Regions from separate parts of the Streptomyces sp. RG80 genome, predicted to be linked through region 2. Evidence: riboswitches for the same ligand, from Rfam matches in the RefSeq annotation. Region 2 holds a riboswitch; each other region holds the start of a gene.
The links. Region 2 has a riboswitch for cyclic di-AMP ahead of ABKA17_RS41930 (transglycosylase SLT domain-containing protein). Riboswitches for the same ligand answer to the same signal wherever they lie in the genome.
Positions count from the first base shown of each region.

Region 1: another riboswitch for cyclic di-AMP. It lies ahead of ABKA17_RS10755 (M23 family metallopeptidase); the one in region 2 lies ahead of ABKA17_RS41930 (transglycosylase SLT domain-containing protein).
Region 3: another riboswitch for cyclic di-AMP. It lies ahead of ABKA17_RS45400 (M23 family metallopeptidase); the one in region 2 lies ahead of ABKA17_RS41930 (transglycosylase SLT domain-containing protein).

Region 1 covers NZ_JBEAAJ010000003.1:121,556-125,703, forward strand. Annotated here, with positions in the region: gene ABKA17_RS10750 (M16 family metallopeptidase) at 1-1,365, shown strand, start outside; cyclic di-AMP (ydaO/yuaA leader) riboswitch at 1,556-1,721, shown strand; gene ABKA17_RS10755 (M23 family metallopeptidase) at 1,734-2,498, shown strand; gene ABKA17_RS10760 (GntR family transcriptional regulator) at 2,686-3,381, shown strand; gene ABKA17_RS10765 (HPr family phosphocarrier protein) at 3,541-3,822, opposite strand; gene ABKA17_RS10770 (bifunctional acetate--CoA ligase family protein/GNAT family N-acetyltransferase) at 4,022-4,148, shown strand, end outside.
Region 2 covers NZ_JBEAAJ010000015.1:207,108-211,255, reverse strand. Annotated here, with positions in the region: gene ABKA17_RS41940 (peptide MFS transporter) at 1-113, shown strand, start outside; gene ABKA17_RS41935 (CocE/NonD family hydrolase) at 148-2,145, shown strand; cyclic di-AMP (ydaO/yuaA leader) riboswitch at 2,351-2,536, shown strand; gene ABKA17_RS41930 (transglycosylase SLT domain-containing protein) at 2,540-2,986, shown strand; gene ABKA17_RS41925 (hypothetical protein) at 2,983-3,240, opposite strand; gene ABKA17_RS41920 (HAD family hydrolase) at 3,237-4,070, opposite strand.
Region 3 covers NZ_JBEAAJ010000020.1:21,567-25,714, reverse strand. Annotated here, with positions in the region: gene ABKA17_RS45415 (alginate lyase family protein) at 1-701, shown strand, start outside; tRNA gene ABKA17_RS45410 (tRNA-Met) at 777-850, shown strand; gene ABKA17_RS45405 (PP2C family protein-serine/threonine phosphatase) at 958-2,043, shown strand; cyclic di-AMP (ydaO/yuaA leader) riboswitch at 2,277-2,435, shown strand; gene ABKA17_RS45400 (M23 family metallopeptidase) at 2,447-3,490, shown strand; gene ABKA17_RS45395 (aldo/keto reductase) at 3,633-4,148, shown strand, end outside.

The DNA.
Region 1 (4,148 bases), on a different contig from region 2:
TTCCACCCCCAGCCGCAGGCGGGCGAGGCGCGGCCATGGGCCTTCCCGGCCCCCGAGCGCGGCACGCTCGACAACGGCCTCACCGTCCTGCGCTGCCACCGTCCCGGCCAGCAGGTCGTCGCCGTCGAGGTCCTCCTGGACGCCCCGCTGGACGCCGAGCCGGCCGGCCTCGACGGTGTGGCCACGATCATGGCGCGGGCCTTCTCGGAGGGCACCGACAAGCACACCGCCGAGGAGTTCGCCGCCGAGCTGGAGCGCTGCGGCGCCACCCTCGACGCGCACGCCGACCATCCCGGCGTACGGCTGAGCCTGGAGGTCCCGGTCTCCCGCCTGCCCAAGGCGCTCGGTCTGCTGGCCGACGCGCTCAGGGCGCCCGCGTTCGCGGACAGCGAGGTCGAGCGGCTGGTCACCAACCGGCTCGACGAGATCCCGCACGAGCTGGCCAACCCCTCCCGCCGGGCCGCCAAGGAGCTCTCCAGGACCCTGTTCCCGGCGGACCTGCGCATGTCCCGCCCGCGCCAGGGCACCGAGGACACCGTCCGGAACATCGACTCGGCGGCCGTACGCGCCTTCTACGAGAAGCACGTGCGCCCCGCCACCGGCACCGTCGTGGTCGTCGGCGACCTCACCGGCACCGACCTCGACGAGCTGCTCGGCGACACCCTCGGCTCGTGGACCGGCTCCTCGGCCGAGCCGAGGCCGGTGCCGCCGATCACCGCCGACGACACCGGCCGGGTCGTCATCGTGGACCGCCCCGGCGCCGTGCAGACGCAGCTGCTGATCGGCCGGATCGGCGCCGACCGGCACGACCGCGTGTGGCCCGCGCAGGTGCTCGGCACGTACTGCCTCGGCGGCACCCTCACCTCCCGCCTGGACCGTGTCCTGCGCGAGGAGAAGGGCTACACCTACGGCGTGCGCTCGTTCGGGCAGGTCCTCAGGTCCGGCCCCGAAGGCACCGGCGCCGCGATGCTCGCCATCAGCGGTTCCGTGGACACCCCCAACACCGGTCCCGCCCTGGACGACCTGTGGAAGGTGCTGCGCACCCTCGCCGCGGAGGGGCTCACCGACGCCGAGCGCGACGTCGCGGTGCAGAACCTGGTCGGGGTGGCCCCGCTGAAGTACGAGACGGCGGCGGCCGTCGCGAGCACGCTGGCCGACCAGGTCGAGCAGCACCTGCCCGACGACTACCAGGCCACCCTGTACCGGCAGCTCGCCGCCACCGGCACCGTGGAGGCCACCGCGGCCGCCGTCAACGCCTTCCCGGTGGACCGTCTGGTGACGATCCTGGTCGGCGACGCGTCCGCCATCAGGGAGCCCGTGGAGGCCCTCGGCATCGGCGAAGTGACGGTCGTGACCGCCGAGTAGAGGCACGCGCGTGGAGGGGCCCTGGTGACTGAAGCGTCACCAGGGCCCCTTAATGTCCGAATTGAAGGCTGGTTGCCTGTTTGCCCTGTGGGATGCGCTACAAAAACCCTGATCCGTTTGGGGATTGAAAGTCGCCCCGCATAGCTTCGTCCGGGCTGTTCGTCAGGCAGTGCGCCGCGCCCGCGGCACCGGACAGTCATCGCCGAGTCCCCGTACGGCGCGAGCCAGGGGAGCCGGGGACCCATCCGTAGTCCCTGGGGTGAATCGGACGCCCGCGCGTCATGCGAGGGGGTCCGTAGGAGACCTTCCTGCTCCGAACCCGTCAGCTAACCCGGTAGGCGAGAGGGAAGGAAAGGACCAGCCACTACATGGCGTTCACGCGCCCCACCGGGAAGCATCGCGCCCCGAGCCGGATGAAGCGCAGCACCGTTCGCGTGGCGGGCGTCGCGGCCCTCACCACCACCGGCGTCATCGGCACCCTCGCCGCCCCGGCCCTCGCCGCGGAGCCCGCGGCCGAGCAGACCGGACTCACCCCGGTCATCACCATCGGCGATTCGGTCGCCGCCCAGATCGACGCCCAGGCCGAGGCCCAGCAGCAGGCGGCCCTGGAGGCCGCGCAGCAGAAGGCCGAGGAGGAGGCGCGCAAGAAGGCCGCCGCCAAGGCCAAGAAGGAGCGCGAGGCCAAGGAGCGCGCCGCCCGCGCGGCCGCCGAGCGCAAGCGCCTCAACACCTTCGTCTCCCCGATCTCGGGCTCGTACATCTCCACCGGCTACAAGGCCGGCGGCGCCGTCTGGTCCTCCGGCAGCCACACCGGCGTCGACTTCCACGCCGCCAGCGGCACCTCCGTGCGCTCGGTCGGCTCCGGCACGGTCGTGGAGGCCGGCTGGGGCGGGTCCTACGGCAACAACGTCGTGATCAAGATGAACGACGGCACGTACACCCAGTACGGGCATCTGTCGTCCATCGGTGTCTCGGTGGGCCAGACGGTCACCCCGGGCCAGCAGATCGGCCTGTCCGGCGCGACCGGCAACGTCACCGGGCCGCATCTGCACTTCGAGGCCCGCACGACCGCGGAGTACGGCTCGGACATCGACCCCGTCGCCTACCTGCGCTCGCACGGCGTGAACGTCTGACGACGGACCGCGAGACCTCTTCGAAACCCCGGCTCACGAGCCGGGGTTTCGTCGTTTCTGTCGCGTTGCTGTCCAAAAAATATCCATGGATTCCGGCCCGCCATCGGAAATTCCCGCTCTTTGCAATAGAGTCACTGAACACACGTCAATCGTCGACGTTTCACGGGGATTAAAGCGGAGGTCGGTCATGCGTATTCCGGCGCACTCGGTATGCACCGCGATCAGGGACGACATCGTCGCCGGTGTCTACGAGCGCGGCAGCCGCCTCACCGAGGAACTCCTCGCCCGCCGCTACGGCGTCTCCCGCGTCCCCGTCCGGGAGGCCCTGCGCACGCTGGAGGCCGAGGGCTTCGTGGTGACCCGGCGGCACGCGGGCGCGTGCGTGGCCGAACCCACCGAGCAGGAGGCCGCCGACCTGCTGGAGATGCGCATGCTCCTGGAGCCGCTCGGCGCCTCCCGGGCCGCCCAGCGGCGTACCGAGGCGCACCTCAAGGTGCTGCGCGGACTGGTCAGGCTAGGCCAGGAGCGGGCCAGACGGGGCAACAGCGACGACCTGCGGTCTCTGGGCGGCTGGTTCCACGAGACGCTCGCCCAGGCCTCCGGCAGCCCCGCGCTCGCCTCGATGCTGACCCAGCTGCGGCACAAGATCTCCTGGATGTACGCCGTGGACGCGCCGGCCGACCCCGTCGAGTCCTGGGCGGAGCACGGTGCGATCGTCGACGCGGTGGCCCGCGGCGACGGCGACCGCGCGCGTGCGGTCACGGCGCTGCACACCGAGCGCTCGACGGTCGCGCACCGGCTCCGTTTCGCCGGCCCGGGAGAGCGGCCGGAGCGTGTGAGGAACTCGCAACATCCCGTAAACATGCCGAGCCTGCGGCATTAACACGGGAGCCGTATACAAAGAGGAAGTAATTCGCGGGGGATTATTTCTGCTGCCTGCGACCGGGAATTCTCCGCACCTGCGCAGAAAACGGAAAGGGCCCGCCCGACGGAAATCGGACGAGCCCTTTCGTGGTGCCGTGAATCGGACGGCCCCGGTGAATCAGACGGTCTCGGGGAGCTCCTCGAGACCCTCGGAGACCAGCTTCGCCAGTCGGTCGAGGGCGACGTCCGCGCCCTCGGCGTCGGAGGCGAGCACGATCTCCTCGCCGCCCTGGGCGCCGAGGCCCAGAACCGCCAGCATGGAGGCCGCGTTGACGGGGTTGCCGTCGGCCTTGGCGATCGTCACGGGGATACCGGAGGCCGTGGCGGCCCGGACGAAGATGGAAGCGGGGCGGGCGTGAAGGCCCTCGGCCCAGCCGACGTTGACGCGGCGCTCAGCCATGTGATGCTGCCCTTCGGTGTTCAGGGTTGTCTAGACCAGTTTCCCACAACATGAAGTGTCTCCGGAGCGGACCTTCGTCCTGTCCGGGGTGGGTCGTCGGACCGCGGCCTCGGTCCGACTCCCGTCCTTGAGCGATCCTCTTGCGTTCTCCACAGACTGCCTCGCGCCGTTGTCGTACGCGAGCCGTAATCTGGGGCCCATGCAGAGCTCGCCGGACCGGCACGAGTACCCCGCACACTGGGAAGCCGACGTGGTGCTGCGCGACGGCGGCACCGCGCGCATCCGCCCCATCACCGTTGATGACGCCGAGCGCCTGGTCAGCTTCT
Region 2 (4,148 bases):
ACGTCTCCAAACCGGCCTACTTCGGCGTCAACGGCGCGATCGCGGTGGCCGCGGGCCTGGCCGTGATGGCGGCCGCCCCCTGGTTGCGCCGCACCATGCACCCCGTCCACTGAGGCACGCGAGAGCCCCGAGGTCACAGCGATGAGCATGCGCATCCGTACGTCCTTCCCCTACGAGACGACCCATGAGGACCTCCGCATCCCGCTGCCGGACGGGACGAGGCTCTACGCGCGCGTGTGGCGGCCGCTGACCGACGAGCCCGTACCGGCACTCCTGGAGTACCTCCCGTACCGGCTTTCAGACTGGACCGCGCCCCGCGACTTCCAGCGCCACCCCTGGTACGCGGGCCACGGATACGCCTCGGTGCGGGTCGACGTCCGGGGGCACGGCAACAGCGAGGGCATGCCGACGGACGAGTATTCGGCGACGGAGCTGGCCGACGGGGTCGAGGTGGTGAACTGGCTGGCGGCGCAGCCCTGGTGCAACGGCCGGGTGGGCATGTTCGGCATCTCCTGGGGTGGCTTCAACTCCCTCCAGATCGCGGCCCTCGCCCCCGAGCCGCTCAAGGCGGTCGTCACGGTGTGCTCCACGGACGACCGCTATGACAACGACGTGCACTACATGGGAGGTTCCGTCCTCGCGGTGGACATGCACGCCTGGGCCGCGACCATGCTCGCCTTCGTCTCGCGCCCGCCGGACCCGCTCTACGCCGGCGAGGCGTGGCGGGACATGTGGCTCAAGCGCCTGGAGGCCGTCGATCCCTTCATCCACACCTGGCTGGCCCACCAGACCCGCGACGACTACTGGCGGCACGGCAGCGTCTGCGAGGACTACGGCGCGATCGACGCGGCCGTCCTGGCGGTGGGCGGCTGGCACGACCCGTACCGCGACACGGTCCTGCGCCTGGTCGAGCACCTGCCGCCGGATCGCGTACGCGGGCTCATCGGCCCCTGGTCCCACCAGTACCCCGACCGCGGTCTGCCGCCGGGCCCGGCGATCGGCTTCCTCCAGGAGACCCTGCGCTGGTGGGACCAGCACCTGAAGGGCGTGGACACCGGGATCATGCGCGAGCCGCTGCTGCGGTCCTACGTCAGCGACTCGCACCGCCCGGCCACGGTGTACGACAGCCTCCCCGGCCGCTGGGTCGGCGAGCCGGCCTGGCCCTCCCCCCACGTCACGACGGTCTCCTACGGCCTCCAGGGCGCCCCCGTGCTCGTCCGGTCCCCGCAGCACACCGGCGTCGACGCCGGCCGCTTCTTCCCGTTCGGCAACGACGCCGACCTGCCGCCGGACCAGCGGGAGGAGGACGCGCGCTCGGCCTGCTTCGAGTTCGCAGTGGGAGAGGAGACGTGGGTGCTCGGGCGACCGCGGGTGCGGCTGCGGGTGACCTCGGAGGTGCCGCGCGGGCAGATCGTCGCCCGGCTCTGCGACGTGGCGCCGGACGGCTCGTCGACGCTGGTCACGCGCGGTGTGCTGAACCTGTCGGCGCGGCTGGGGCGGGACCGTGCGGTGCCGTGGGAGCCGGGGGCCACGCAGGAGGTGGCCTTCGAGCTGAACGGCATCGGGCACGTCTTCCCGCCCGGCCACCGCATCCGGCTCGCCGTCTCCTCCGCGTACTGGCCGTGGATCTGGCCGCAGCCCGACTCGGCGGCCGGCTTCTCCCTGGACCCGGCGGGCAGCTTCCTCGACCTGCCGGTACGCGCGCGTGCGGCGTCCTCGGACATCACCTTCGATGAACCCGAGCAGTCCGAGCCGCTCGGTGTGAACTTCCCCGCCACCCTCGACGAACCCCGCCCCGAGCGGCTGGTCGTGCGTGATGTCGCCAAGGGCGAGTGGCGCCTCGAGGTCGACCCGCGGTACGGCGGCACGCGCGTGTACCCCGACGGGCTCGAGTTCACCGAGGACGCGCTGGAGACGTACACGATCCAGGAGGACGATCCCCTGTCGGCGCGCACCCGCTCGGACTGGTCGATCCGGCTGCACCGCCCCGAACTGGCGTGGGACACGACCGTGCGGACGCGCTCGGAGATCGCCTGCGACGGGGCGGACCACTTCCTGACCACCAACGAGGTGATCTGCGCGGAGGGCGGCGAGGTGGTCTTCCACCGGACGTGGGAGAAGCGGATCCCACGGGCCGCCGGTTAACTGCCAGTTGGGCATCATTGCCCGTTTTGCCGTTCTTGCGCTCGCGCGTGAGTTGACTCACGTCGGCCCACCCGTCACCCCCGGAATTCAGGGGCCGACAAAGCACGCACCAAGGTCAACAGGTGCGATCTGTGAATCCGGTACTTGTTTCGGGCATGTGCACTCGCATACGTTCCGGGCCCGGGCGGACGCCGAATCCTGCCGCCGCCCGAGACCGCTCACTCACGAGAACACGTACGGCAGGAGCGGGGGACCCAGGTAAGTCGCCGGACCCGGACGTCTTATGACAGACGAGGACGGCTCGGGGTGAAGTCATGCCTTCTTCCGGCATGGCCGGGCAGCTCCCGCCCGAACCCGACAGCTCACCTCGCAGGCGCCGGAGAGGAACTTCGTCATGCGTCTGCCCCGCAAGCTCGCGATCGCCGGCACCGGCCTCGCCCTGCTCACCCTCCCGCTCGTCGGCGCGACCAGCGCCTCCGCGGCCACCCCGACCGTCGCCACGGCCACCTCGCTCGGCTACTCCGACACCCTCGACGGCTGGATCCGGGCCTCCCTCCAGGTCATGGCCCAGAACGGGATCCCCGGCAGCTACGACGGCATCTACCGCAACATCATCCGCGAGTCCTCGGGCAACCCGTGGGCCATCAACAACTGGGACTCCAACGCGGCCGCGGGCACCCCGTCCAAGGGCCTGCTCCAGGTCATCGACCCGACGTTCCAGGCGTACCACGTGGCCGGCACCTCGTGGAACTCGTACGACCCGGTCGCCAACATCACCGCCGCCTGCAACTACGCGGCGCAGCGGTACGGGTCGATCGACAACGTGTGGGGCGCGTACTAGGACGAGTGACCGCTGGGTGACTCGCCGAAGTCACCCAGCTCGCCGATCAACCGTCGGCGGGCCGCTTCCAGTTGCTCGCCGTACGAGGCATCGAAGATCGACGGCAACTGCGTCTCCAGCGACCCGCTGATACGAAGCAGCGGGGACCAGACGGCCCGGTCGTCGACGACCGCCGAGAACTCCGTCCGGTGCATGACCCGATCGAGCCAGTCGGCCAGGACGAGCGCCTGATCGTCCGTCAGCTCGACCTTCACCGGACCCCGTTCACGAGCAGGTTCCCCTGGAACAGCCTCTCGAGGACGACGGCGATGCCGTCGTCCTCGTTCGAGAGGGTGGTCTCGTCGGCGACCGCCTTGAGTTCGGGGTGGGCGTTCGCCATCGCGACGCCGTGGGCCGCCCAGTCGAACATGGGGATGTCGTTGGGCATGTCCCCGAAGGCGATGGTCTGTTGAGGGCCGAGGCCGAGGTGCTCGGCGGCCAGCGCCAGGCCCGTCGCCTTGGTGATGCCGCATGGCTGGAGTTCGACGGTGCCGGGGCCCGACATCGTCACCGTCGCGAGGGAACCGACGACTCCGCGCGCGGTCGCCGCCAACTCGTCGTCGGACAGCGACGGATGGCGTAGCAGCACCTTGCTGATCGGCTCGCACCACAGGTCGTCACGGCGGTCGACCCGGACCGCGGGCAGGGTCGGGTGCGGCATCAGATAGCCGGGCTCGATGAGGGTGAGCCCGTCGACGCCGTCCTGGTCGACGGCGGCGTACACCTGCCCCACCTCGGCCTCGATCTTGCCGAGCGCGGTCTCGGCCAACTCCCGGTCCAGGGTGACCGACCAGAGCAGACGGTCCGCGCCGGCGTCGTAGACCTGCGCACCCTGTCCGCACACCGCGAGCCCGGTGCTGCCCAGGTCGTCGAGGAGCGGCCGCACTCTCGGGGCGGGCCGGCCTGTCACCACCAGATGCCGGGCCCCGGCCTCCGCCACCCGTGCGAGCGCGGCGAGCGACCGGTCGGAGAGCGTGTCGTCGCCCCGGAGCAGGGTCCCGTCCAGGTCAGTGGCGATGAGTGAATATGCGGTGGGTGCGGCCATGATCAGAGAATACGGATGGAAACCCCCAGCGACTCGACGGGAACCGGACGGGCGCAGCCTTCACATGCGTTGACCACC
Region 3 (4,148 bases), on a different contig from region 2:
GGCACAGCGCGGGAGCGGGGTGGCCGAAGGACCGGGTCGCGCGGTTCGAGACCATGCTGCGCAGCGCGTATCTGCCGACCGTCACCCGCAAGGTCCCCGACTACAACGGCAACTGGGACCTCGTCATGACCGACGCGGCCATCGGCATCGCCGTCTTCCTCGACGACCACAAGGCCTTCGACCACGCCGTCCAGCGGTTCCGGGAGCGTGTGCCCGCCTACTTCTACCTGGAGAAGGACGGCCGGGTGCCGCTCACCCCGGCCGGTTCGGGTGTGAACACACCGGCCAAGCTGACGACGTACTGGTTCGGGCAGAAGACGTACAAGGACGGCGTCTCCCAGGAGACCTGCCGCAACTTCAAGCACGTCGGCTACTCCATCGCCGCGACCGCCCACATCGCCGAGACCGCCTGGCACCAGGGCGTCGACCTGTACGGCGAGGTGAAGGACCGGCTGGAGGCGGCGCTCACGTTCCACTCCCGGTACCAGGCCGGCGAGCCCGCGCCCGGATGGCTGTGCGGCGGCAAGGTGCAGCGGAACATGGGACCGGACCTGGAGGTCGCCCTCAACCACCTGGAGGGCCGGCTCGACATCTCCGTCCCGGCCGCCCACCGGCTCGCCGAGGAGACCCGCCCCGCCGGCACCGACAACCTCTTCGTCTCCTGGGAGACCCTCACCCACGCGGACAACCCCGCCGGCTGAAAGAGCAGGTCAGCGGCGCCGCGCATAAACCGTGGTGCTGAGCGTCCCGCGGATGGCGTATGCTGGTTTCACCGACGCGGGGTGGAGCAGCTCGGTAGCTCGCTGGGCTCATAACCCAGAGGTCGCAGGTTCAAATCCTGTCCCCGCTACTCACGGCTCAGGGCCGGAGTCCAGTCACTGGACTCCGGCCCTGAGTGTTTCCCCCGGTCGGGCCACACCGCTCGCCGCCCCGCCCGGGTCCGGGAAGCCTGGAGAGGTGGATCGGAAGGCGGAGGAGGGGCGACGCATCTCCGCCCTTCTGCGAGTGCTGCCCGTCGTACTGATCGTCGGCGGGATCGTCTACGACGTCCTGACCCCGCGCGCGTTCACCGCGATCCCCTTCTTCACCGCCGCCCCGCTGGTCGCCGCTCCCCTCTATCCGCTGGCCGGCACCGTGGTCACCGGGGCCGTGGCGCTGGCCGCCGCCTTCGCCGTCCACTTGCGGTTCGGCCTCCAGGTGGACGCCGATGCCCTCACCGAGGTGCTCACCGTGGCCACCGTCGCCGTGCTGGCCGCCCTCCTCAACCGGGTCGTGCGCCGCGGCGACCAGCGGCTCGCCTCCCAGCGCGTGATCGCCGAGGCCGCCCAGCGCGCGGTGCTGCCCGAGCCCGACGACCGGATCGGCGGCTTCGACATCGCGGTGCGCTACGAGGCGGCGCAGCAGGACGCCTTCATCGGCGGGGACCTGTACGCCGTGCAGGACAGCCCGCACGGGGTGCGCCTTGTGGTGGGGGACGTGCGCGGCAAGGGCATGGGCGCGGTGGCCGCCGTCGCCGTCGTCATCGGGGCGTTCCGGGAGGCCGCCGAGCAGGAGGCGAGCCTGGAGGCGGTCGCGGGGCGGCTGGAGCGGGCGCTGGCGCGGGAGGGCACGCGGCGCGAGGGGCCGGACGCCATCGAGGGGTTCACCACCGTCGTACTCGCCGAACTGCCGCACGGCGACGGGGTCGTACGGATCGTCAACCGGGGCCATCCGCCGCCGCTGCTGCTGTGTCCCGACGGCACCGTGCGGTCGTTGCCCGCCGCCGAGGCCGCGCTGCCGCTCGGCATGGGGGAGTTGGGGAACTGGCCCGACCGTGCCGAGGAGGCCGGCTTCCCGGGCGGGGCCACGCTGCTGCTGTACACCGACGGGCTCTCCGAGGCACGGGACCGGCACGGGGAGTTCTACGACCCGGCGGCGCGGCTCGCGGGACGCGCCTTCCGTGATCCGGGGGGACTGCTGTCCGCGCTCGCCGCGGAGGTACGGCGGCACACCGGGGGCGGCATGACGGACGACATGGCGCTGCTCGCCGTACGCCGACCGTGACATTGTCACGTGGGGTGATCGGGCGACCGCCCTCCGCATAACAACTGACATACCGTCAATACCTGTGGGGTCGCTGTGGCGGGGTCAACTCGCCCGTTTTTCACCGCTCATGGACCCGTACGTCCAGGCGAGAAAGGTTAATGATCAAGCGGAACAGCTTGGAATCCACACCCCGGGTCTATTAACGTTCGATAACGCAGCGCGGTCGTCCCAGCCGTCACAAGAGACGGCTCCGTGCTCACGCGCTTAATCCCGCAAGGGAGCCGGGGAACCATCAACCCTGGGGTGAATCGCGCCAATGCCGCCGTGGCAGCACGGTCGTTATACGCGCGTAGGAGACCTTCCTGCTCCGAACCCGTCAGCTAACCCGGTAGGCGAGAAGGAAGGAAAGGAGCACGCCCACGTGGCGTCAAACCGGCCTGCCCCCGAGGCCCCGTACGTGCCGAGCCAGCGCAGCACCGATGCCTTCGGCTACGGCAGCTACCACCACGACGAGGGCCCGCAGGAGGTCTGGAATCCCACCGAGGACTCCGTCCGACCGGCACGCGGCAAGCACCGGGTCGCCAAGCAGCGCAACGGTGGCTTCGCCCGCAGCTCCACTGTTCTGGGCGTCGGTGTCATAGCCGCCGTCGGCGGGGCCGGCATGGCCAGCGCCAACACCGGCAAGCCGCCGGTCTCCATCTCGATGCCCGACATGCCCTCCGTGGGCGGTGTCTTCGGCGGTGACGACGAGGCCCCCCAGGGCTCCACCACCCCGCTGAGCAGCCTCGCCACCGTCTCCACTGCTACGGAGACCGTCGAGAGCGGCACCTCGGGCGCCGGTGAGTCGCTGCGCAACCGGATCATGGCGCAGGCCGAGAGCCAGCAGACCCAGGTCGACAGCAAGGCGCGGCTCGCCACCCAGACCGCCGTCGCCGACGAGGCCGCGAAGGCCGAGGCCGCCGCGCTGAAGAAGGCCGCGGACGACGCCGCCGAGGCGAAGAAGAAGGCGGAGGCGGAGGCCGAGAAGGCCGCCGAGGCCAAGCGCCTCGCCGAGCTGGCCAAGCAGTACACGCTGCCGACCTCCTCGTACACGATCACCTCCACGTTCATGCAGGCCGGCTCCCTGTGGTCCTCCGGCTACCACACGGGTCTCGACTTCGCCGCTCCCACGGGCACGCTCATCAAGGCGGTCCACAGCGGCACCATCACGCAGGCGGGCTGGGACGGCTCGTACGGCTACAAGACCGTCCTCACCCTCGACGACGGCACGGAGCTGTGGTTCGCCCACCAGTCGTCGATCAGCGTGAGCGTGGGTCAGAAGGTCGGCACCGGCGATGTGATCGGGCGCGTGGGCGCGACCGGCAACGTCACGGGCGCGCACCTGCACCTGGAGGTCCACCCCGACGGCTCGTCCAGCGGGATCGACCCGATGGCGTGGCTGCGGAGCAAGGGGCTCACGCCCTGAGGTTTCTTGATCCACCGGCGGCCCTGACGCACACCCCCCGACGTCAGGGCCGCCGGTTTTGCGTTTCCGGCACTTCCCGCGTTTACAAGAACTTTGCGGCCGTTCCGGAAGAGCGCCCTCCGTGCGGGCGTTGGCCCCGTACATGACTTCTCTTCGCAAGCTGGGCACGTCCGACCTCGAGGTCTTCCCGCTCTCCCTCGGCGGCAACGTCTTCGGCTGGACCGCCGACGAGGCGCAGTCCTTCGCCGTCCTCGACGCCTACGCGGCCGCGGGCGGCAACTTCGTCGACACCGCCGACTCCTACTCGGCCTGGGTCGAGGGCAACGCCGGCGGCGAGTCCGAGACCATCATCGGCAGGTGGGTGAAGGCGCGGGGCAACCGCGACGACGTCGTGATCGCCACGAAGGTCAGCCAGCACCCCGACTTCCCCGGCCTGACGGCCGCGAACATCAAGGCGGCGGCGGACGCCTCCCTGCGCCGCCTCGACACCGACCACATCGACCTCTACTACACCCACTTCGACAAGCCCGAGGTGCCGGTCGAGGAGATCATCGGCGCGCTCGACGAGCTGGTGAAGGCGGGCAAGGTCCGGCACATCGCCGCCTCCAACATCTCCGCCGAGCGCCTGGAGGCCTCCCTCGCCTTCTCCGAGCGCGAG